DNA from 3 places in the Streptococcus sp. Marseille-P7376 genome. Region 1 is predicted to be linked to each of the others. Evidence: predicted binding sites of a transcription regulator. Region 1 holds the regulator's gene; each other region holds the start of a gene.

Region 1 (7,225 bases):
CCGCCTTGAAGTCCAGAATAGTCTGGTAGTAGCGGCGGATGATTTCCTGCTGGGAAGCCTCGATAGCAGCGTCATTGTCTACAATGGCAAAGCCGAGCATATTGACGCCCATGTCGGTTGGAGAAGCGTAAGGAGATTTGCCTAGAATGCGCTCTAGCATGCGCTTGAGGACTGGGAAAATCTCAATATCACGGTTGTAGTTGACGGTGGTCTTGCCATAAGTTTGCAGGTGGAAAGGGTCAATCATGTTGACGTCGTCGAGGTCGGCTGTAGCAGCTTCGTATGCTAAGTTGACTGGATGATGCAGGGGCAGATTCCAAACTGGGAAGGTTTCAAACTTGGCATAGCCTGACTTGATGCCATTGATTTGGTCGTGGTACATGTTGGACAAGCAAGTAGCCAATTTACCAGAACCAGGACCAGGTGCGGTCACTACGACTAGATTACGACTGGTCTTGATATAGTCATTCTTGCCCATACCCTCAGGCGAGATGATATGGTCTATATCAGTCGGGTAGCCTTTGATTGGGTAGTGGATGTAGGAGTCAACTCCGTTCCTTTCTAGCTGACTGCGGAAGAGGTCGGCTGCTGGCTGGCCGGCATACTGGGTGATGACCACTGAGCCTACATAAATATCCAGCTCATTAAAGGTATCAATGAGGCGCAGAACTTCCTGATCATAGGAAATGCCCAAGTCACCACGGGCTTTCGAGTGCTCAATATTATTGGCATTGATAGCAATGACAATCTCCACTTGGTCCTTGAGCTCTTTGAGCAGCCTGATTTTATTGTCCGGCTCATAGCCTGGCAGGACGCGGGCAGCATGGAAGTCTTCCAGCATTTTACCACCGAATTCCATGTACAATTTGCCCTCAAATTGATTAATGCGCTCCAAGATATGGTCGCGCTGCAGGTTTAAGTATTTCTCAGAATCAAAAGCAATTTTTTCCATGTTTGTTTTTACCTCCGCTAAAAATTATAACAAAAGATGAGAGATTTTTGGGTTTTGAAGGTAGAAAACTTGCAAAGATGATCTTCAGTTTATAGAAAAATCACCCGAATGGGTGATCAATCTTTAATACTTGGTAATTGTGTCCACGGTTGAGCGATCCAGCTTTTTGACCAGCGCTTGCAGGAAGGCTTGGGCTTGCAGGAAATCGTCCATGGCATAGAGAGTTTGGTGGGAATGGATATAGCGGGCGCAGACACCGATCGTAGTAGACGGCACACCACCGCTTTGGAGATGTGCAGCGCCAGCATCGGTTCCACCTTTGCCGCAGTAGTATTGATATTTGATACCAGCTTCCTCTGCGGTTGTCAGGAGGAAGTCCTTCATGGCTGGTAGCATGAGATGACCAGGGTCAAAGAAGCGAATCAGCGTTCCGTCGCCAATAGCTCCTTGACCGCCATAGATGTCGCCTGCTGGGGAGCAATCCACAGCGAGAAAGACCTCAGGGGCAAATTTTGTTGTTGAAGCATGGGCACCACGCAGGCCAACCTCTTCTTGAACATTGGCGCCGACATAGAGTTGGTTACCTAGTTCTTGTCCAGACAAGGCTTGAGCCAATTCGCTGACCATAAGGACACCATAGCGGTTGTCCCAGGCTTTAGAGATGATATTTTTTCCGTTAGCTGTGAGAATAGCAGAGCTGTCTGGCACGATGGTGTCTCCCGGACGGATACCATAGCTTTCGGCTTCTGCCTTGTCCGCAAAGCCGCCGTCAAAGACAATATCGCCAATCTGTGGCATGACAGGTCCGCCAGCACCACGCGTCAGATGAGGAGGGACAGAGCCTGAGATAAGAGGGATTTCCCGACCTTCACGGGTAAAGAGTTTGAATCGTTGGCTGCTAACGACCAGGGGGTTCCAGCCGCCGATTTCCACTACGCGGAAGGTTCCGTCCGGCTTAATCTCGCTGACCATAAAGCCAACCTCGTCCATGTGAGCCGCAACCAGAAGGCGGGGAGCATTCTCAGCTTCTGCATGGCGCACCCCGAAGATGCCGCCTAGACCGTCGGTAACAACCTCATCAACGTGAGGAGTGATTTTTTCCCGCAGATAGTTGCGAATAGGTCCTTCGTGCCCAGAAATAGCAGAAAGCTCCGTTACTTCCTTGATTTTTGAAAATAGTGCTGTCATAAACTTACCTTCTTTCTGTTCCCTATTTTATCACTTTTTCAAAGGGAATAACAGGTCGGATTAAAAGAAGATGAGAAATCTATAATATTGTTTGTCGCCTCTGCTCTTTTGTGTTAAAATATTCTACATGAAAGCTAAAAAAATTATTTTAACCACAACCGCCCTTTTGGGAGCTAGCGCCTTGGCTTTTGGAGCTGCTAAGGTCGTGCAGGAGCAGAAAAGATTACGCAATAGAGAAGAAATTGTTCGGACTGTACGGGACTTTTTTTCTAGCCGTGGACCAATCGCAACAGTCTATGTGGAGCTTTATGAGTCAACCGACAGTCGTATGGTCGGAGGAGTTGTTCTAGAAGATGACCGCCATTTTACCTTCGTCTATGAGAATGGGCAGCTAACTTACGAGGAAGAGTGATGATTATTCCCCAAAATATAGAGGAACTGGCTTCTTATGTAGAGCATAGGGGAAAGACTGTCTTCTTTTTTACGGCTGACTGGTGCGGAGACTGCCGCTTTATCAAGCCTTTCCTGGCGGAAATTGAAGCTGAAAATCCTGAGTTTACTTTTGTTGAGGTGGATCGGGATCAGTATATGGCTGTGGCCAAAGAATGGGATGTTTACGGGATTCCGAGTCTAATCGTTTTGGAAAATGGGCAAGAAATTGGTCGGTATGTCAATCGCGACCGCAAGACGAAATCCCAAATAAATGATTTTTTAGCAAATTTATAAGAAGTTTTTAAAAGTATTTTGGAGGAATAGATGATTTTTACATACAACAAAGAGCATGTCGGAGATGTCCTCATGATTATTGCTGCCGATAATCAGGGAGCCAAACTGACCGCTGAGCGCAAAGGAAATGTCGCGCGTATTTATCGGGAGGATAACGGTCAAACAGTGGCTTGGAATATTTTTCAGGTGTCTAATCGGATGAATATTGAAGGCTGTGGCCAAGTTTATCTGACGGACGAACAAGTCGCGGTTATCAACCAAGAGTTGACTGAAGCAGGTTTTGCGGCTGAGCTGATTGATGACCATGAGCCGAAATTTGTTGTTGGGGAAATCCTTGAAATGGTGGCCCATCCTGACAGTGCCCACCTTAATATTTGTCAGGTGCAGGTAGCAGCTGACAAGACAGTTCAAATCGTGGCTGGTGCTCCGAATGCTCGTGTCGGCCTCAAGACGATCGTGGCCTTGCCTGGTGCTATGATGCCGAAGGGCAATCTCATTTTTCCAGGTGAACTTCGGGGCGAAAAGAGTTTCGGTATGATGTGCAGTCCGCGCGAGCTTCAGCTGTCAAATGCGCCGCAAAAACGTGGCATCATTGAATTGGCTGATAGTGAAACGGTCGGAGCGGCTTTTGACTCTGCTAAACATTGGCAAGCATAGATTAAAAATTCTCAAAGAGATTTTAAAAATCTTTTTGAGTTTTTTCTTTTTGCTTATTTGACTGCATTGCTCAACAAATATGGCTGATAAGGCTAACCAAGTCAGTAATGAAGAACAGGCAAAAGCTGTGTTTTCTTTATCTGTAAGGAGGTTAGACAAACTCAGAAAGTCCCATTCTTTTGCTCATTTTTGCGTTTTTTACTAATTTGAATCATCAAATGTTTTTAGACGTTCATTCAGCCCTTTTCCTTTTAAAATCCGAACATTTTCGGTATAATAAAAGTCAAAGATAGTCAATGTTAGACATTTGGTTTTGAGATGAGCTGTTTTATCGACTGAGGAAACTAGAAAGGCAAGCTATGAGCGCAAAAAACACATCAGACAGTATTGAAGAATATATCAAGTCCATTCTGGCTCAGGCTGGTATTGTCGAGCTGAAGCGAAGTGAACTAGCTGATGTTTTTCAGGTGGTTCCCAGTCAAATTAACTATGTTATCAAGACTCGCTTTACAGAAAGTCGCGGTTACATTGTGGAAAGCAAGCGCGGTGGTGGCGGTTATATCCGGATTGGTAAGATAGAGTTTTCAGATCGGCATCAAATGTTCTGCGATTTATTTGACAATGTGGGAGAGCGAATCAGCCAGCAAATTTTTACAGATGTGATCCAGCTGTTATTCGATGAGAAGATAATGACGGAACGTGAGGGAAATCTTCTTCTTGCGACTGCTTCGGATCTGGTGTTGGGGAATGATGCGCCAGCCATACGAGCCCGCATGTTGAAGAAAATTTTACAGCAATTAGACAGAAAGGGAATGTAACCACAGATGAAATATTCAAAAGCCTTAATTGAAAGTTTGGAGGCGGCTCAGATTTTAGCGGGCCATTTTGATACGGATTATTTGGAGTCTTGGCATTTGCTGATTGCCTTAGCCAACAATCCTTACAGTGTAGCAGGTTCCGTTTTAAACGAATTTCCGATGGAGATTGATGATTTTGAAGAAGCTGCTTTGCAGATTACTGGGCAGAAGTATCAGGAAAATGGGCGTTTTGATCTTTTGCCATTTTCTCACAGAATGGAAGAACTATTTGCCCAAGCTACTCAGATTGCCGAGGCTGTTCACGCTAAAAGTCTAGGAACCGAGCATGTTTTGTTAGCTATTCTGTTTGATCAGGGGACCTTGGCAGCTAGAGTCCTAGAATCTACTGGTTTTAGCTATGATGATAAGGACAATGGTCCGAAAATCAGCAGTCTTCGCAAGCTTTTAGAACAACGTGCTGGCTGGGGCAAGGAAGAAATCAAGGCTATCCGCAGTCTGAATAAGGGGATGATGGCGGTTAAGCAAACCATGGCGAATATGATGGGCATGCCTCCTTCAACTAGCGGTGGTCTGGAAGACTATACTCGGGATTTGACAGAACTGGCTCGGACTGGTCGCTTGGAACCAGTCATCGGACGGGATGAGGAAATTTCTCGGATGATTCAGATTCTCAGTCGCAAGACCAAGAATAATCCCGTTCTAGTCGGTGACGCGGGGGTCGGTAAGACGGCTCTGGCTTTGGGTTTGGCTCAACGCGTGGCAACTGGTCAAGTTCCGGCAGAACTTGCTAAGATGCGCGTCTTGGAACTAGACTTGATGAATGTCGTTGCTGGAACTCGTTTTCGCGGGGACTTTGAGGAGCGGATGAACAACATCATCAATGATATCGAAGAAGACGGTCATGTCATTCTCTTTATCGATGAGCTGCATACTATCATGGGGTCTGGCAGTGGGATTGATTCGACCTTGGATGCGGCCAATATCCTGAAACCAGCCTTGGCTCGTGGAACCTTGCGGACAGTTGGAGCTACGACGCAGGAAGAGTATCAGAAACATATCGAAAAAGACGCAGCCTTATCTCGGCGTTTTGCCAAGGTCACTATTGAAGAGCCTACTGTAGCCGACAGCATTGTTATTTTGCAGGGCTTGAGAAAGAGCTACGAAGAGCATCACAAGGTTGTCATCAGCGATCAAGCGATTGAAACAGCAGTCAAGTATGCTCATCGTTATCTGACCAGCAAGCATCTGCCAGATTCTGCCATTGATCTTTTGGACGAGGCCAGTGCAACTGTGCAGAATAAGGGCCCACAGAATTATGAGCAGTCCGATCTGACGGCTGTGGATCAGGCTTTGATGGCTGGAAAGCTGAAAAAAGTCAGCCAGCTACTGGCAAAAGAGCAGGAGCCAGCTATTTACAAATTAAAGGTGGAAGAAGGAGATATCTTAGAAACACTTAGCCGCTTGTCTGGTATTCCTGTGCAGAAATTAACTCAGACAGATGCTAAAAAATATCTCAATTTGGAAAAAGAACTGCACAAGCGAGTTATCGGACAGGATGAGGCCGTTTCGGCTGTCAGCCGAGCTATTCGTCGCAATCAGTCGGGCATCCGCACTGGCAAACGCCCAATTGGTTCCTTTATGTTCCTAGGGCCAACGGGTGTCGGAAAGACGGAACTGGCCAAGGCTTTGGCTGAAGTTCTCTTTGATGATGAATCAGCCCTGATTCGCTTTGACATGAGCGAGTATATGGAGAAATTTGCAGCCAGTCGCCTCAATGGAGCGCCTCCGGGCTATGTAGGTTATGAGGAAGGGGGCGAGTTGACAGAGAAAGTCCGAAACCGCCCATATTCTGTCCTCCTCTTTGACGAGGTAGAAAAAGCCCATCCAGATATTTTCAATGTCCTCTTGCAGGTTTTGGATGATGGCCAGCTGACCGACAGCAAAGGGCGTAAAGTGGACTTCTCCAATACCATTATTATCATGACCAGCAATCTGGGGGCAACGGCCCTGCGGGATGATAAGACAGTTGGTTTTGGGGCGCGTGATATCCGCTTTGATCAGGCCAATATGGAAAAACGCATTCTGGAAGAATTGAAAAAGACCTATCGGCCTGAATTTATCAATCGGATTGACGAAAAAGTGGTCTTCCACAGTCTGTCTGCTGAGGATATGCAGGAAGTGGTCAAAATTATGGTGCAACCGTTAATTAGGAGTCTGGCAGAGCAAGGCATCGTGCTTAAATTCCAAGCTAATGCCCTGAAACTACTGGCTCAAGAAGGCTATGATCCGGAAATGGGAGCGCGACCACTGCGCCGCACCCTGCAGACGCAGGTGGAGGACAAGCTGTCTGAGCTGCTCCTGACTGGAGATTTGGCGGCGGGTCAAACGCTTAAGGTTGGAGTCAAGACTGGCCAGCTCAATTTTGAAGTGGCCTAGGGTAGGACTCTTACAATGGAAATTCGTGTGATGACAGAAAAGGATTATGCCTCTGTTTACCAGCTGTGGGTCTCTTGCGCTGGTATGGGTCTCAATAATCTAGATGACTCTGAAGAAGGGATTGCTCGCTTTTTGAAGCGTAATCCTGAGACCTGTCTGGTTGCCTTGGAAGGGGAGAGCTTTATCGGTGCTATTCTAGTTGGAACAGACGGACGTCGGGCTTACATTTATCATACAGCTGTCCATCCAGCCTTTCGTAGAAAAGGAGTGGGCAAGGCTCTGGTTGAACAGGCCTTGTCAGCAGTGAAAAAGCTTGGTATCCATAAAGTATCGCTGGTCGTTTTTGAAAGAAATGAACTGGGCAACCGTTTTTGGCAGGGACTGGGATTTTCAGTCAGAAATGATCTGCTTTACCGAGATCAGGGACTAACAGAACTGATTCGACTGG
Region 2 (7,225 bases), on a different contig from region 1:
ATAAACATTGGTTGCTGCTGCTGGAGTTGCTTGCTCTACAAACTTAGCATCGCTAAATCCGTCTGGTCCAACGATTGTTTGAGTGATACCCAAACCACGCGCTTGGTTCACCAATTTACCAGCTTCTGTGTAGTAACCTGGCACAACCAGTGCATCAAATTCTTTGCCTTTGATTTTTGTCAAAGCAGCTTGGAAATCTGAATCACCAGAAGCGAAAGTTTCTGTCGCAACGATTTCACCCTTGTATTCTTTCTTGAAGGCTTCAGCCATTCCTTTAGCGTAGTCGCTTGAGTTGTCATAATAGAGAACAACTTTCTTAGCTTTCAAGTTTTCAGTTACATACTTAGAAATGATTTTACCTTGATAACCATCTATAAAAGTTGCACGAAACAGATAGTCTTGGTTTTTAGTCAAATCATCCTGTGTAGCACTTGGTGTTACCAAAGGCACACCAGCTTTACCAGCATTTGCAATTGCAGCCGCAACCCCACCTGAAGTCGCAGGACCGATGATTGTATTCACCTTATCTTGAGTCGCCAAGCTTGTAGAAATAGTAGCTGCTTCTGCTGTTTCTGATTTATTATCTTTATCAGTGACTTCGATCTTCTTGCCATCTACACCGCCAGCTGCGTTGATTTCATCAACAGCAAGCTGAGCACCGTGTTGTTCTGCAGTACCGTAAGCTGCTACAGCTCCAGTTTCTTCAAAGTTGAAACCGAACTTAAGTGTATTACCGATTTCTGTTCCAGTAGCGGATGAGTTGTTTGTCGAAACCTCACCACAGGCTGCTAAAAGTGCAGCACTAGCAAAAGCTACAAGAGAAAGTGCAAATTTTTTCTTCATAATAATTCTCCTCTATTTTGTTATTTGCAAATGATATAGTAAGAATATACCGAATTATCTGACAATTGTCAACCCAAATAAACTATTTTTTAAATAATAGCGTTTTCTTGACTCCTATGGAGGCTACCAACAAAATCGGTATCTAGATCTTTAATATGACAAAATCGGATTCTTTTAATATATCTTTCCTTTGACAAACGTTTTTTTAGTTCATCAGCATGCTCTTTATTAACATACAATTGAAGATAACGGTGCTTTTTAGAATGATACACAATATCGCCAACATCTTCTAATTTTTTAACATCGCGATTATAATAAAGGTAGATAATTAAGCCTATTCTTTCCTCTTTTGTAAACATAAAACTCCTCTCTTTTATTTTTCGTTCTACTTGCTCTATTGATTATATCAAAAAAAATGCCCTTACGGAGCATTTTTTCAAAACAGATTAAGTAGATTGACTAACTTAAGTTGTTATTTGCCATAATTTCGTCAATAAAACCGTATTCTAGAGTTTCTTGGGCACTCATCCAATAATCCCGCTCAGCATCTTTATGAACTTGCTCAACAGATTTTCCAGAGTTGTCAGCTAGGATTTGCTCTAAGGTCTTCCGAGTCTTAAGCAAATGCTCAGCTGCAATCGCCATATCTGTTTGCTGGGTACCACCGCCAGTGCCACCCATTGGCTGGTGAATCATATATTCTGCATTCGGAAGCATGAAGCGTTTCCCCTTGGTACCGCTAGAAGCAATAATGGTTCCCATGCTAGCTGCCATTCCCATAACAATAGTTTGCACGTCTGATTTGATGAAGTTCATCGTATCGACAATAGCTAAACCGGCAGAAACGGATCCACCCGGCGTATTAACGTAAAGGTAAATGTCTTTGGTATTGTCCTGAGCATCCAAAAAAAGCAACTGAGCAATGATAGAATTAGCCATATTGTCCTCAACGGGACCCGTCAGCATAATAATACGGTCTTTTAAAAGTCGTGAGTAAATATCATAAGAACGTTCACCACGGCTTGTTTGTTCAATAACTACAGGAATCATGAATATTTTCTCCTTATTTCGATATATTCATTATTATAGCTTTTTGGTCAAAAAAGGTCAAATATTTGCTTTATCTGTCGGATGACAGAGAACAAAGCTGTGATTATCTTTGGTTTGGAAAGCACAAATCCACTGGATTGGCTGGACTTTCCTATTACAGACTAGAATTTCTATTTTGTACCAAAAAGACGATCTCCCGCATCTCCCAGACCTGGAACGATGTAGCCGTGTTCATTGAGGTGATCATCGAGGGCAGCCGTGAAAATATCCACATCTGGATGAGCTTCCTGCAAAGCTTTGACACCTTCTGGAGCAGACACCAAGCAAACAAATGTAATATTGCTAGCACCACGTTTCTTCAGAGAGTCCACAGCCAAGATCGCAGAACCACCAGTAGCTAGCATTGGATCTACAACGAAAATCTGACGTCGGTCAATATCTTCTGGCAGCTTCACCAGATATTCAACCGGCTTCAAGGTTTCTTCATCACGGTACATTCCAATGTGACCAACTTTAGCTGCTGGAACCAAACTCAGAAGGCCATCCACCATGCCAATACCTGCGCGCAAGATTGGTACGATGGCCAATTTTTTCCCTGCAATCTGCTTTTGAACGGTTTTCGTAATTGGTGTTTCAATTTCTACATCTTCAAGTGGTAAATCGCGCAACACTTCGTATCCCATCAGCATTGCGATTTCATCTACTAATTCACGAAATGCTTTAGTAGAGGTATCTGTACGACGCAAAATAGACAATTTATGCTGAATAAGTGGATGAGCGATAACTTCAAGTTTTCCCATGATTGGATTTCCTTCTTTCAATTTATTCGTCTTATTATATCAAAAAAATATTGAAAAGGCTTGCCATAAGCAAACCTTCTTAAAGATTTTATTTGCTTTACAGCCATTCCTTATAACGCTTGATATAAAGGCCTTTCACAAGGGTTACGCTAACCATATAAAGCACGATAATCAAGAAAAGGCAAAGGAAATAGGTGCCATTCAGCGGAGCTGTCTTCAGAACTGACGCAAAGAGGCTATATGGCAAGGAAGTAACAAAGAGCGCAGCCGCCATGGTCGTCACAATGACGGAAAGAGCAGGACGGCTTTGCACAAAAGGCAGTTTAGGCGAGCGTAGCATGTAGATGACCATAGTCTGGGTCCACATAGACTCAATAAACCAGCCTGTTTGGAAAAGAGTGATAAAGGTCACTGCCTGTTCAGTACCAGCTTGATAGCTGCCTCCTGTGATCATAGGCACGATGATAAAGTAAAGCACCAGATAGGTCATAACATCAAAAACAGATGAGATAGGCCCAATCCAAGCCATAAAACGGGTAATAGAGCTAGCTGACCAAATATGAGGTTTCTTGAGAAATTCACTATCTACATTATCAAATGGCAGAGCGATACAAGACAAATCATAAACCAGATTGAGGACAATCAAATGAACTGGTGCCATAGGTAGAAATGGCAAAAAGATACTGGCAAAGAGGAGGGAAAAGATATTCCCAAAGTTGGAACTGACCGTCATCTTGATATACTTAGTCATATTGGCATAGACCTTGCGTCCCTCTACCAGTCCCTTCTCCAGAACCATGAGATCCTTGTCCAGCAAAATGACATCTGCCGTTTCCTTGGCTATATCCACAGCCGTATCAACAGAAATACCAACATCTGCTACCTTCATAGAAGGCGCATCATTGATGCCATCGCCCATGTAGCCAACCTTGTGGCCATTGGCCTTGAGTTGGAGGATGATCCGAGCCTTTTGGTCTGGAGAGAGCTTGGCAAAGACTGTCGTGTTCTCCACTGCCTGGCTCAATTCCTCATCAGATAAAGCATCTACCTCTACACCTAGCAAGATATTTTCTACATCTAGGCCAACCTTTTCACAGACCGCCTGGGTAACCTTCTCATTATCACCCGTCAAAATCTTAGTGGCAACGCCGTACTCAGCCAAGGTTTCAATAGCTGGCGCTGCAGATGGCTTAGGCGGATCCAGAAAAGCCAGATAGCCCGTCAAAATCATATCAGACTCATCCTCAACTTTAAAGGCGTAATCTTCTTCTAAGTCTGACTTGTAGCTAACACCAAGCACGCGCAGGCCTTGCTCATTGAGTTGAGCCACTTCTGCAAGGATTTCCTGACGAATCTCTTCAGTCAGTTCCGTAATGCGATTCTTGTATTCTACATAGCTAGAGATGGCCAGCATTTCCTCCAAGGCGCCTTTGGTCACCATGCTGATGATATTTTCATCATCCTTGACAATGACACTCATGCGACGACGCTCAAAGTCAAAGGGCAGTTCATCAATTTTCTTAAAGGTTTGGTCTAAATCACGAACAAGCTCATGCTTCTCCGCTTCTTTCTCCGTTCGGTTGATAATAGCCCGATCCATGAGATTTTTAAGGCCCGTTTGATAATAGGAATTGAGAAAGGCACGACGGAGCACTGCCAAGTCTAAATCACCATGAATATCTAGTGGGTATTCCAAGACAATCTCGTCTTGAGTCAGTGTCCCCGTCTTATCCGTACAGAGGATATCAATAGCTCCTAGGTCTTGAATAGCATTCAGTTTTTTTATCACGACCTTTTCCTGAGCCATGATAATGGATCCTTTAGCTAAGCTCGCCGTGATAATCATCGGCAGCATTTCTGGCGTCAGTCCAACTCCAACGCTGAGGGCAAAGACACCTGCTTCCAACCAGTCGCCATCTGTCAGACCGTTGATGAAGAAGACAACTGGCACCATGACCAGCATCAAACGAATCAAGAGCCAAGAAATGCTATTCATCTCGCGCTCAAAAGAGGTCGGCTCATCGTAGGTATTCAGCGTCTGCTCAATGGCTCCCATCATAGTCTCGTCACCAACCACCAGCACCAGAGCTGTAGCTCTCCCGGAAATAACGTTGGTTCCCATAAAGGCCAGCGACTCTGTTTCTAAAAGGCTATCAAAGTTTTGCCCATCCGCCTTGTTCAAACAGAGCTTTTCTACTGCATCACTTTCCCCTGTCAGACTGGACTGCTGAACAAAGAAATCACGCGAGTCCAGCAACAGCACATCCGCAGGAATCATATCTCCGGCACTAAGCTTGATGATGTCTCCTACAACAAGCTCATCAATCGGAAGTTCCTGCTCTGCTCCTTCTCGGATAACCGTAGCTGTGTTGACAATCAGTCGAGACAGATTGCTAGCAGCGCGGTCGCTCCGCAATTCCTGAACAAAACGAATGCCTCCGGAAATCAGCACCAGAACAACAATAATGATAGAAGTCGTTGGGTCTTCCTCTCCAGGCTTGGCCAGCCAGACATTTGTCACTAAGGACACCAGAGCAATCACTAGCAAAATAACCGTAAAGGGGTTAATAATAGACTCGTAAATCTTCTTGAAAATGGAGTCTTCCTGCCCCTTCGTGATGACATTTTCCCCATAGAGGTCCCGATTTTCTTCGACCTGCTCTTCTGTCAGGCCTCGAAAGGCACTATTGTAGAATGCTAAAGTCTCTTTTACAGGAAGCTGCAAAGCTGCAACTAATCTTTCTTTTACTGTTTTCATTGGTTTCTCCTTTATGTATGAATAATCATTTTCATACACAGAGACCAATCACTTTATGAGGACAGAACGACACAAATCAGCGATTGGCTGTGTATGTGCGGTTCCGGATGATCGTCAATTTGCATCGTGCTTCTCCTTTCTTTTATTCTTGATTTGTAGGGAATCAACTATTTACTTACTTAAACTACTTTCAGCAAAAAAGAAGACCCTGCCAATATCGGCAGGGGTGTTTGCATGTCAGGTTATTCGCTTCATTGTTTTAAACACACATAAAGCAAGCATTGACCGTTCAAGCTTTAACTCCATAAGGCGATGTAATGAACTTAGTCTTGACCTTGGCGATCAGGACTGTTGACCAACGAGTAGTGTCTCCACTGCTTTGCGGTAGTCATCCGTATCCTTATGGTAGCCTCACCTACCGATTTACACTCTTACTATACTCCTATTTAGAAGGACTGTCAACAGTTAAGTACCCTTAATTTCATTTTTGGAAATATATTTATTTAAAAAGAAAAGCAGCTGCATTTTGCAACTAGCTTTGGACTTATTCTTCTGGCAGAATCAGCCAGAAAATGAGGTAGGGAAGAAGTCCAATCCCATAAGCGAAAAAAGAAACTCCCCAGATAACACGGATGATAACTGGATCTATATTAAAATACCGAGCTAAGCCGGAGCACACCCCTGCAATGATTTTATCATTGGCATTTCTTGTTAATCGTCTTGCCATAATCAAGCCTCCTTCAGACGGACTACAAATTTTTATCAAACTAAACGAATGATTCTCACATTATTTTACCACAATTTTTCCTTAAATAATCGTCGGAAGTTCATCGTCGTCTTCAAAGTCTTCGAGCTTTTCCTCGCATGGGAAAGGTTTCTGGATACGCCCTATTATAAAACGAGAGAAGGGACCAACCAGCAGAAAGTTGAGCGGAAAAGCCATTACAAAATTTGTTCCCCAAGCTCCCAAATAGCTTTCCATTGACAAGACTTCACCATTAAAAAGCAGACCATAAATAGACATCAATGATACCATTGCTAGCACCATACCCCCAGATATGACCGCAATCTTTTGCCAGCGCTTGTGATAATCTTTCAAAAAGCGAAATGCTAGTCCTTTGACCAAAGGTCCTACTTAAAAGAACATCTAATAAAAAATCAGTTATAAAACCTGGTAAAAAGGCAGCGGCTAAATTTCCCAAAAAGAAATGTTCCAGCAAATAGAGGTTCCAAACAGACATCCCCAGGACCATCAGACTACACATGAACAGCGTGAAAAACATGGTATCCTTAAAATCTCTAGGCATAAGCACTCCATTTCTTGTTTAAGAAAAATCATTCTAACATAAATATTTTTTTCTCGTAAGCAGAATTTCAAGAAAATGTTTTCATAGGTTCAGATTGGCAATCTTCGGCTATTTTTGCTAGACTAAGTAGAAGAAAACCATTGAAAAGGAGAAAAGGATGCGAGCAGGTGTCATTATTTACAATCCTTTGTTGGACAAGATTTTACTGATTCACCGTTGGAAGGATGGACAAGAGTATTTCGTGATTCCTGGGGGAACTATCGAGTTTGAAGAAAGTCCATTACAAGCCGCTCTGCGGGAAATAAAAGAAGAAGTCAATCTTACCTTTTCTGCTGGCCAACTACGCACAGCTTTTTCCCTTAATAATCAGGGTAAAGAGGAGCATTATTTTTATACCGACCTAAGCACAGCTGTGACTCCTCTCATGCAGGGCGAGGAAGTCCAGCGTAGTAGTCGTCAAAACATTT
Region 3 (7,225 bases), on a different contig from region 1:
TTCATCTACGATTCTCTCCTTCTAGGCGAACCTCCTGAGCCAGATAGCGAATTCGTTCCATGACCCGCTTGGCCTGCCAAGTCTCATCCCCATTTCTCGCGGTGGCAAAATGTCGTTCTAAATCAACAAAACTAAAATTAGAAGTAAAGAAAGTTGGCAGATTTTCCTGCATACGATGCTGGAGAATAACTTGCAGAATCTCATCCCGCATCCAAGGGCTGGACTGTTCAGCTCCAATATCATCCAGAATCAAGACCTGAGCCACTTTGACATCGTCAATTTTTTCTTTGACTTGACCAGAACTAATGGCGTTTTTGACGTCCAAAACAAAGCTAGGATAGTGTAGCAGAGTAGTAGATACGCCTCGTTTTTCTGACAAATCATGAGCCAGAGCCGCCATCATATAGCTTTTACCAACACCAAAATCTCCATAAAGATAGATAGCCTTTTGGTAGTTTGGATAATCCGCTACAAAATTAGTCAAGAGTTCAAAAGCTTGATAGCGGCCTATATCATCCAAGTCAACCTGAGCCAAACTGGCTTCCTTAAGACTGGCCGGCAGATTAATCAAATTTAGACGACCACGAATAGCTTCCTGACGTTCCTGCTCAATCAACTCAGGAGTTTCCTCATAAGACACATCTGCATAGCCTTCATTTTTAATCAAAATGGGTTTATAACCCTTGGCAATATAGGCTTCATCCTTGAGCAAAAAACGATTGCGCTCAGTGATATACTGGTTAAATTTGGAAATACTGCGTTGGATTTCAGCCTGCGATAACTGCTCTTGCTGAATAAAGGCAGCTATGTCCGGATCTGCCAGAATTTGCTTGACCAGTTCTTGGTAATCAAACTGCCTAACCTTATTCATGTGAGGCATCGCCTGTCCGACTTTTTCCATTTACTCACCGCCTCCTTCCAATTTGGCTAATAGTCTGCGTTTCTGCTCTTCCAGCTCTGCTTGTTTTTCTAGACTAGTTTCATTTTTATAATCAGGATTGCTCCATTCAGGTACATTGCTGGACTTGCGCTTCGGTTCAGCCTGGTTACCAACAGTTTGCTGGTGTCTCTCGCGAATTTTTAGAACAGCTTCCTCAGCAGAAGTCACCTTTTGATAAGCAAAATCATTAGCCACTTTTAAGGCGTATTTTTCGTTCAGATTGGCCGAATCAACCTTGTTAAAGGTTAGAAGTAGGACGAGGTTAATCACTTCATCCAAAAGGCCTAGTTCTGCCATATCTTGTAAGAGTTTTCGCTCAGTCCGAGTAATCGCTGCCTGACGGGTTTTCTTAATTTCGGCTAAAAAAATCAGCGACGTTTGACGTTTGGCTTCTCTAATGATGGACTGTTCCTGCTGACTAAATTTACCGTCAACTGGCTTTTGATTCAGTTTCTGTCGCATACGTTTGGTCGAGATAACCTGAGAAATAGCAGTTTCTCTGGCCAAAAGATAAGTTTCATACCAGGTCCATTTCTTTTGCTCGGCAATGGCAAAAAGTTCTAAGAGATCTTCCTTTTCATCTGCAAAACGTAAATTTTCCTGAGCCATTCGCTGTTTGAAATTTCCTAAATCAAAATCTTTCATTTTTCGAGAGAAATCAAGACGCTCAGCTTCCAAACCAAAGACCTGCACAAATGGTTTTTCAAGCTTCTGTCCCTCAGCCCTGCTAGGTTTCAAGGCATCTGTTGCTGCTTCGCCAATTTTTTTCTCCAAGAGTTTCGTATAGACGTTATGCTGAAAAAAATCATCCGCTGCTAGAGGGGCAGAAAGGCAAATGTAATAATGATCGTCCTTCTGATAAAGAGCTAGGAGTTCCATAGCCGCTAGACGCTCTAAAGCTCTTTCTAAAACATCCATGCCAAAATCCAGATGATTGAGAATATGCCCAAAGAGATGATCCTTTTGCCCATTATCCCAAAAGGCAAGCAGATAGAAATACAGGGTCGCCGCATCTCTGCCAACAATCGGCAAATATAGCCTAGTAAAGTTTCCCACATCCTGATGAATCCGATTATTTCGTAAGAAAGAAAAATGACTGTTTGGTTTCATTTATTTTTCCTTTTTCTTTTTGGATCCCTTAGTAATCTGCTTCAATAGACTTTCCAGCTCGCCGACATCCTTGAAACTACGATAAACACTGGCAAAACGTACATATGTGATTTCGTCTAATTCTGCCAACTCATCCATGACGAGAGAACCAATATACTCGCTATGAATTTCATTATCACTTTGGCTTCGGACCTTTTGTTCAATCCGATTTACAATCGCTTCAATTTCATCGCTGGAAACAGGGCGTTTTTGAGCAGATCGAATAATGCCATTAAAAATTTTATCTCGCGAAAACTGTTCACGTGTCCCATCTTTTTTGACAACTACCAAGGTTCTCTCTTCGACACGCTCATAGGTCGTAAAGCGGTGCTGACATTCTTCGCACTCGCGACGACGACGAATAGTATTTCCATCTTCTGCCTGTCGGCTATCAACTACACTTGACTTACTTCCACCACATTTGGGACACCGCATGACACATCCTCCTAGAATCCTAATACTTCATTATACCATGTTTTGAAAAATAACAAAAGGCAGTTGATTGCTCTATCAAGTTCTAATTCATACTCAAAACCCGCTAATGCTACATAATCGCCCCTCATTACTAACCCCAAATACTTCTCTGTACCGAAATCCATTGTTGCTCAATTTTTCCCATCCAAAAAGCAGCCTGTATCTCTTACAAACTGCTTCAACAGCTACTATTTCTCTAAACTTCTGACAAAGGCTTGATAAGTCTGCTCCATCAGCATAGTAATAGTCATCGGGCCAACACCTCCAGGTACAGGGGTAATCAGACTGGCTATTTCAGCTACTTCATCAAACTTAACATCGCCAATCAGCTTGCCATTCTCATCTCGGTTCATACCGACGTCGATGACAACAGCCCCCTCCTTGACAAAGTCCTTAGTTACAAAATGTCCTCGTCCAATAGCCACAACTAAAATGTCCGCCTGCTTAGCAGTCTTAGCTAGATTGTGGGTCCTCGAATGTGTCAGTGTTACCGTCGCATTCTTAGCTAAAAGCAACTGAGCCATGGGCTTACCGACAATATTACTCCGCCCGATGACGACCACTCGCTTACCTTCCAGTTCAACGCCATATTCATGAAACATCTCCATAATACCTGCAGGAGTAGCCGGAATCATAACAGGATGGCCGCTCCATAGTTTGCCCATATTAAGAGGATGGAAGCCATCAACATCCTTGTCTGGATCAATAGCCAGCAGCACAGCTTCATCATCAATCTGATCAGGTAAAGGCAGTTGGACTAAAATCCCATGCCAGTCAGGATTTTGATTATAAGTTTCAATCAAGCTCAACAACTCTTCTTGACTGGTCTCTTCCGGTAGACGATCTACCTTACTCCGAAAGCCAGCAGCTAAAGCCGAGCGCTCCTTATTACGCACGTAGATTTGACTGGCTGGATTTTCCCCAACCAAAATAACTACCAAGCCAGGAACCTGCCCTGTTTCTTCTTTGAGTTTCGCTGTTTTTTCTGCTAATTTAGCTTGAAGTTTTTCCGCTAAAGCTTTCCCATCAATAATTCTAGTCATTACTTTCTCATTTCTTTTTCAGTATCTTATCCATTATACCAAAAATCTCCCAGTCGCACTTATACATTTTTCTTATAAAAACTTATAAAAATAACCAGCTATCTTTTAGGATAAAATAAAAAAGCAGGTCTCTGCTTTTTTAGTACAATAATTCATAAATTTCCATTGCAATCAAGTCGATGCTATCGAAAGTGTAGGTCTCACGCGCTGCAACATCACGCAGGGTAAAGACTGGACCGTTTTCTTCGTCGTAGCTGTAAGCTACTTCCGCGACAACAACTCCTTCACGCTCAAAATTACGTTTTAAATTTCCACCATCTTTGGCCATAGCTTCCAAGCGATTGATGATTCTAACTAAATGTGATTCCATTTTATTTCTCCTATTTACTTGGTTCTTTCCTATTTTACCACAAAAAGAAACTGAAATACCAGTAAAAGGGCATCTTTTTCTTATTTTTTCGCCAAAATTCTTGCAAATTCATCGGTCTCCAGTAGGATTTTATACTTAATTCTTGCAATGTTTTAAAATACTGATATAATGAAATTATAAAAACTTTGACTATTTTTGACCATTTAAAAATAGGCAATTTCGCTTCCTATAGAAAGAGGTAGAACATGCTTTGTCAAAACTGTAAAATCAATGAATCAACCATTCATCTCTATACAAATGTAAATGGAAATAAACAGCAGATTGATCTCTGTCAAAACTGCTACCAAATCATGAAAACTGACCCTAACAACTCTTTACTCGGCGGTCTTTATAACACAAACAATCAAAACATCGATCCTATTGACGATTTCTTTAACAGCCTCAGCAATTTCCAACATCCTCAGGAGCCAAATCCAAATATCCCTCCAACTCAATCAGGAGGAGGTTATGGAGGCGGTGGTTATGGTGGGTCCAGCCGTGGAGGTGGTCAACGTCAGCAAGCTCCGCAAAAAACCAAAGGACTTCTAGAAGAGTTTGGTATCAACGTGACCGAGTTAGCTCGCCGAGGCGAGATAGATCCTGTTATCGGACGTGATGAAGAGATTGTCCGTGTCATCGAAATCCTCAACCGCCGCACCAAGAACAATCCTGTCCTCATTGGAGAGCCCGGAGTCGGAAAAACAGCTGTGGTCGAAGGCCTTGCCCAGAAGATTGTTGATGGTGATGTGCCTCATAAACTCCAAGGCAAGGAAGTCATTCGCCTAGACGTTGTCAGCCTAGTACAGGGGACTGGTATCCGTGGCCAATTCGAGGAACGGATGCAGAAGCTCATTGATGAGATTCGTTCTCGTCAGGATGTCATTCTCTTTATTGATGAAATCCATGAAATTGTCGGAGCAGGCTCTGCTGGCGATGGCAATATGGACGCTGGGAACATCCTCAAACCAGCGCTGGCTCGCGGAGAACTCCAAATGGTCGGAGCGACTACCCTCAATGAATACCGTATCATCGAGAAAGACGCAGCACTGGAGCGCCGGATGCAGCCCGTCAAGGTAGACGAGCCGACGGTAGAGGAAACCATTACCATCCTCAAAGGGATTCAGAAAAAATACGAAGATTACCATCACGTCAAGTATACAGATGCGGCCATTGAAGCCGCTGCGCTTCTCTCCAACCGCTACATCCAAGACCGCTTCCTGCCAGACAAGGCTATTGACCTCTTGGATGAGGCTGGTTCTAAGATGAATCTGACCCTCAACTTTGTTGATCCTAAGGTTATTGACCAGCGGCTGATTGAGGCCGAAAATCTCAAGGCTCAGGCAACCCGTGACGAAGATTTCGAGAAAGCGGCTTACTTCCGCGACCAGATTGCCAAATACAAGGAACTCCAGCAAACAAGTGTGCTAGACAAGGATACTCCGATTATCAGCGAGAAAACGATTGAGCACATCGTAGAGCAAAAGACCAATATTCCAGTCGGCGATCTCAAAGAAAAAGAACAGTCTCAACTAGTCAATCTCGCCAGCGACTTAAAAGCCCATGTCATCGGTCAAGACGATGCCGTGGATAAGATTGCCAAGGCCATCCGCCGCAACCGGGTCGGATTAGGAAGTCCTAATCGCCCAATCGGCAGCTTCCTCTTTGTTGGACCAACTGGTGTCGGTAAGACTGAGCTGTCTAAGCAATTGGCTATCGAGCTCTTTGGCTCTGCTGACAGCATGATTCGCTTTGATATGAGTGAGTACATGGAAAAACACAGCGTATCTAAACTAGTCGGTGCACCTCCGGGCTACGTCGGTTATGACGAAGCTGGCCAGCTGACAGAACGCGTCCGCCGCAACCCGTATTCGCTCATTCTGCTGGATGAGGTAGAAAAGGCACATCCCGATGTCATGCACATGTTCCTGCAGGTGCTAGATGATGGCCGCCTGACTGATGGTCAAGGTCGGACTGTCAGCTTTAAGGATACGATTATTATCATGACATCCAATGCCGGAACTGGTAAAGCTGAAGCCAGTGTTGGCTTTGGGGCAGCGCGTGAAGGCCGAACCAACTCCGTTCTGGGGGAACTGGGCAACTTCTTCAGTCCTGAGTTTATGAACCGCTTTGACGGCATTATCGAATTTAAGGCACTCAGTAAGGACAACCTGCTGCAAATCGTCAATCTCATGCTGGATGATGTCAATCAACGCTTGGCTAGCAATGACATTCATCTAGAAGTCACCGAAAAAGTCAAGGAAAAACTGGTGGATCTGGGCTACGATCCGAAAATGGGTGCTCGCCCACTGCGCCGCACCATCCAGGATCATATTGAAGACGCCATTACTGACTTCTATCTGGAAAATCCAAGTGAAAAAGAACTCAAAGCTATCATGACCAGCAACGGCAAGATCCTCATCAAATCAACTAAGAAAACTGAAAATCCTACTGATGAACCCAGCAAACCGACAACAGATGAAACCGAACAATAAAATATAAGAAAAGAAACCCAACTTAGGATTTAAACTAGGTTGGGTTTCTTTATATATAGAATAGATGTAATATTTCTAGGAAACTACTTATTTACACAAAGGCAAAGTCCAATCGTCACCTTTGCAGCATTCGTTTTAAACTCCTGCATATTGTCTGAGATGTAAAATAGTCTATAATTCCTAATGCTAAACAAGTTTCTTGTCAATCTAGTGCCTACACTTTGTGCTTGTCCATCCATCTGAATTTAAATAACAAGCAGCGACTACTAGACAAAATTTTTGTCATTTGGGGGTAATTTTCTTATTATTAATATCTTGTAACTTCAAATATATTTCCAACAAGATAAGAGAATAGTATCTAACTGCTCTTTGAAAACTTCAAAATAGATTTTACTGGAACTTTCACTCTATTTTCTTATCAAGAAATCAAAAAAATACTAGTAAAGTCTTGACAGAGGCTCTTCAGTCCTTTATGATAATAGTAAACTTACTAGAGAATGAGGAAAATCATGACACTCCCAACCTTTGGATTAAAAGAAGAAAATGTAGAATATGTGACCCGTTACGGAGTCTATGCTGTTATTCCCGATGAGAATAAAGAAAAAATTATTCTAGTTCAGGCACCGAATGGAGCTTGGTTCCTTCCAGGTGGTAAAATTGAGGATGGCGAAGATCACCTAACAGCTCTCAAACGAGAATTAATCGAAGAACTGGGCTT

What was found. Region 1 encodes CtsR, which represses protease genes until heat stress. Its sites were predicted from a motif close to TTGGTCAAAAAAGGTCAAANA; they were not measured.
Region 2: the regulator CtsR is predicted to act here: its motif matches at 1,937-1,957, upstream of FZ952_RS01475 (ATP-dependent Clp protease proteolytic subunit).
Region 3: the regulator CtsR is predicted to act here: its motif matches at 4,159-4,179, upstream of FZ952_RS05915 (ATP-dependent Clp protease ATP-binding subunit).

Annotation. Positions count from the first base shown of each region.
Region 1 is NZ_CABPTS010000028.1:660-7,884, reverse strand. Features, by position in the region: gene FZ952_RS10495 (DUF1846 domain-containing protein) at 1-952, opposite strand, end outside; gene pepA (glutamyl aminopeptidase) at 1,076-2,140, opposite strand; gene FZ952_RS10485 (DUF4651 domain-containing protein) at 2,268-2,552, shown strand; gene FZ952_RS10480 (thioredoxin family protein) at 2,552-2,866, shown strand; gene ytpR (YtpR family tRNA-binding protein) at 2,897-3,523, shown strand; gene FZ952_RS10470 (CtsR family transcriptional regulator) at 3,883-4,341, shown strand; gene FZ952_RS10465 (ATP-dependent Clp protease ATP-binding subunit) at 4,348-6,777, shown strand; gene FZ952_RS10460 (GNAT family N-acetyltransferase) at 6,793-7,225, shown strand, end outside.
Region 2 is NZ_CABPTS010000001.1:327,838-335,062, forward strand. Features, by position in the region: gene FZ952_RS01465 (ABC transporter substrate-binding protein) at 1-843, opposite strand, end outside; gene FZ952_RS01470 (DUF2129 domain-containing protein) at 933-1,202, opposite strand; gene FZ952_RS01475 (ATP-dependent Clp protease proteolytic subunit) at 1,303-1,893, opposite strand; gene upp (uracil phosphoribosyltransferase) at 2,064-2,693, opposite strand; gene mgtA (magnesium-translocating P-type ATPase) at 2,791-5,451, opposite strand; M-box (ykoK) riboswitch at 5,729-5,881, opposite strand; gene FZ952_RS01495 (PspC domain-containing protein) at 5,996-6,178, opposite strand; gene FZ952_RS11530 (hypothetical protein) at 6,260-6,475, opposite strand; gene FZ952_RS11535 (hypothetical protein) at 6,450-6,758, opposite strand; gene FZ952_RS01505 (NUDIX hydrolase) at 6,916-7,225, shown strand, end outside.
Region 3 is NZ_CABPTS010000008.1:71,991-79,215, forward strand. Features, by position in the region: gene FZ952_RS05885 (NADPH-dependent oxidoreductase) at 1-5, opposite strand, end outside; gene dnaI (primosomal protein DnaI) at 2-901, opposite strand; gene FZ952_RS05895 (DnaD domain protein) at 902-2,050, opposite strand; gene nrdR (transcriptional regulator NrdR) at 2,051-2,524, opposite strand; gene FZ952_RS05905 (bifunctional methylenetetrahydrofolate dehydrogenase/methenyltetrahydrofolate cyclohydrolase) at 2,752-3,606, opposite strand; gene FZ952_RS05910 (DUF1797 family protein) at 3,746-3,976, opposite strand; gene FZ952_RS05915 (ATP-dependent Clp protease ATP-binding subunit) at 4,222-6,507, shown strand; gene FZ952_RS05920 (NUDIX hydrolase) at 7,017-7,225, shown strand, end outside.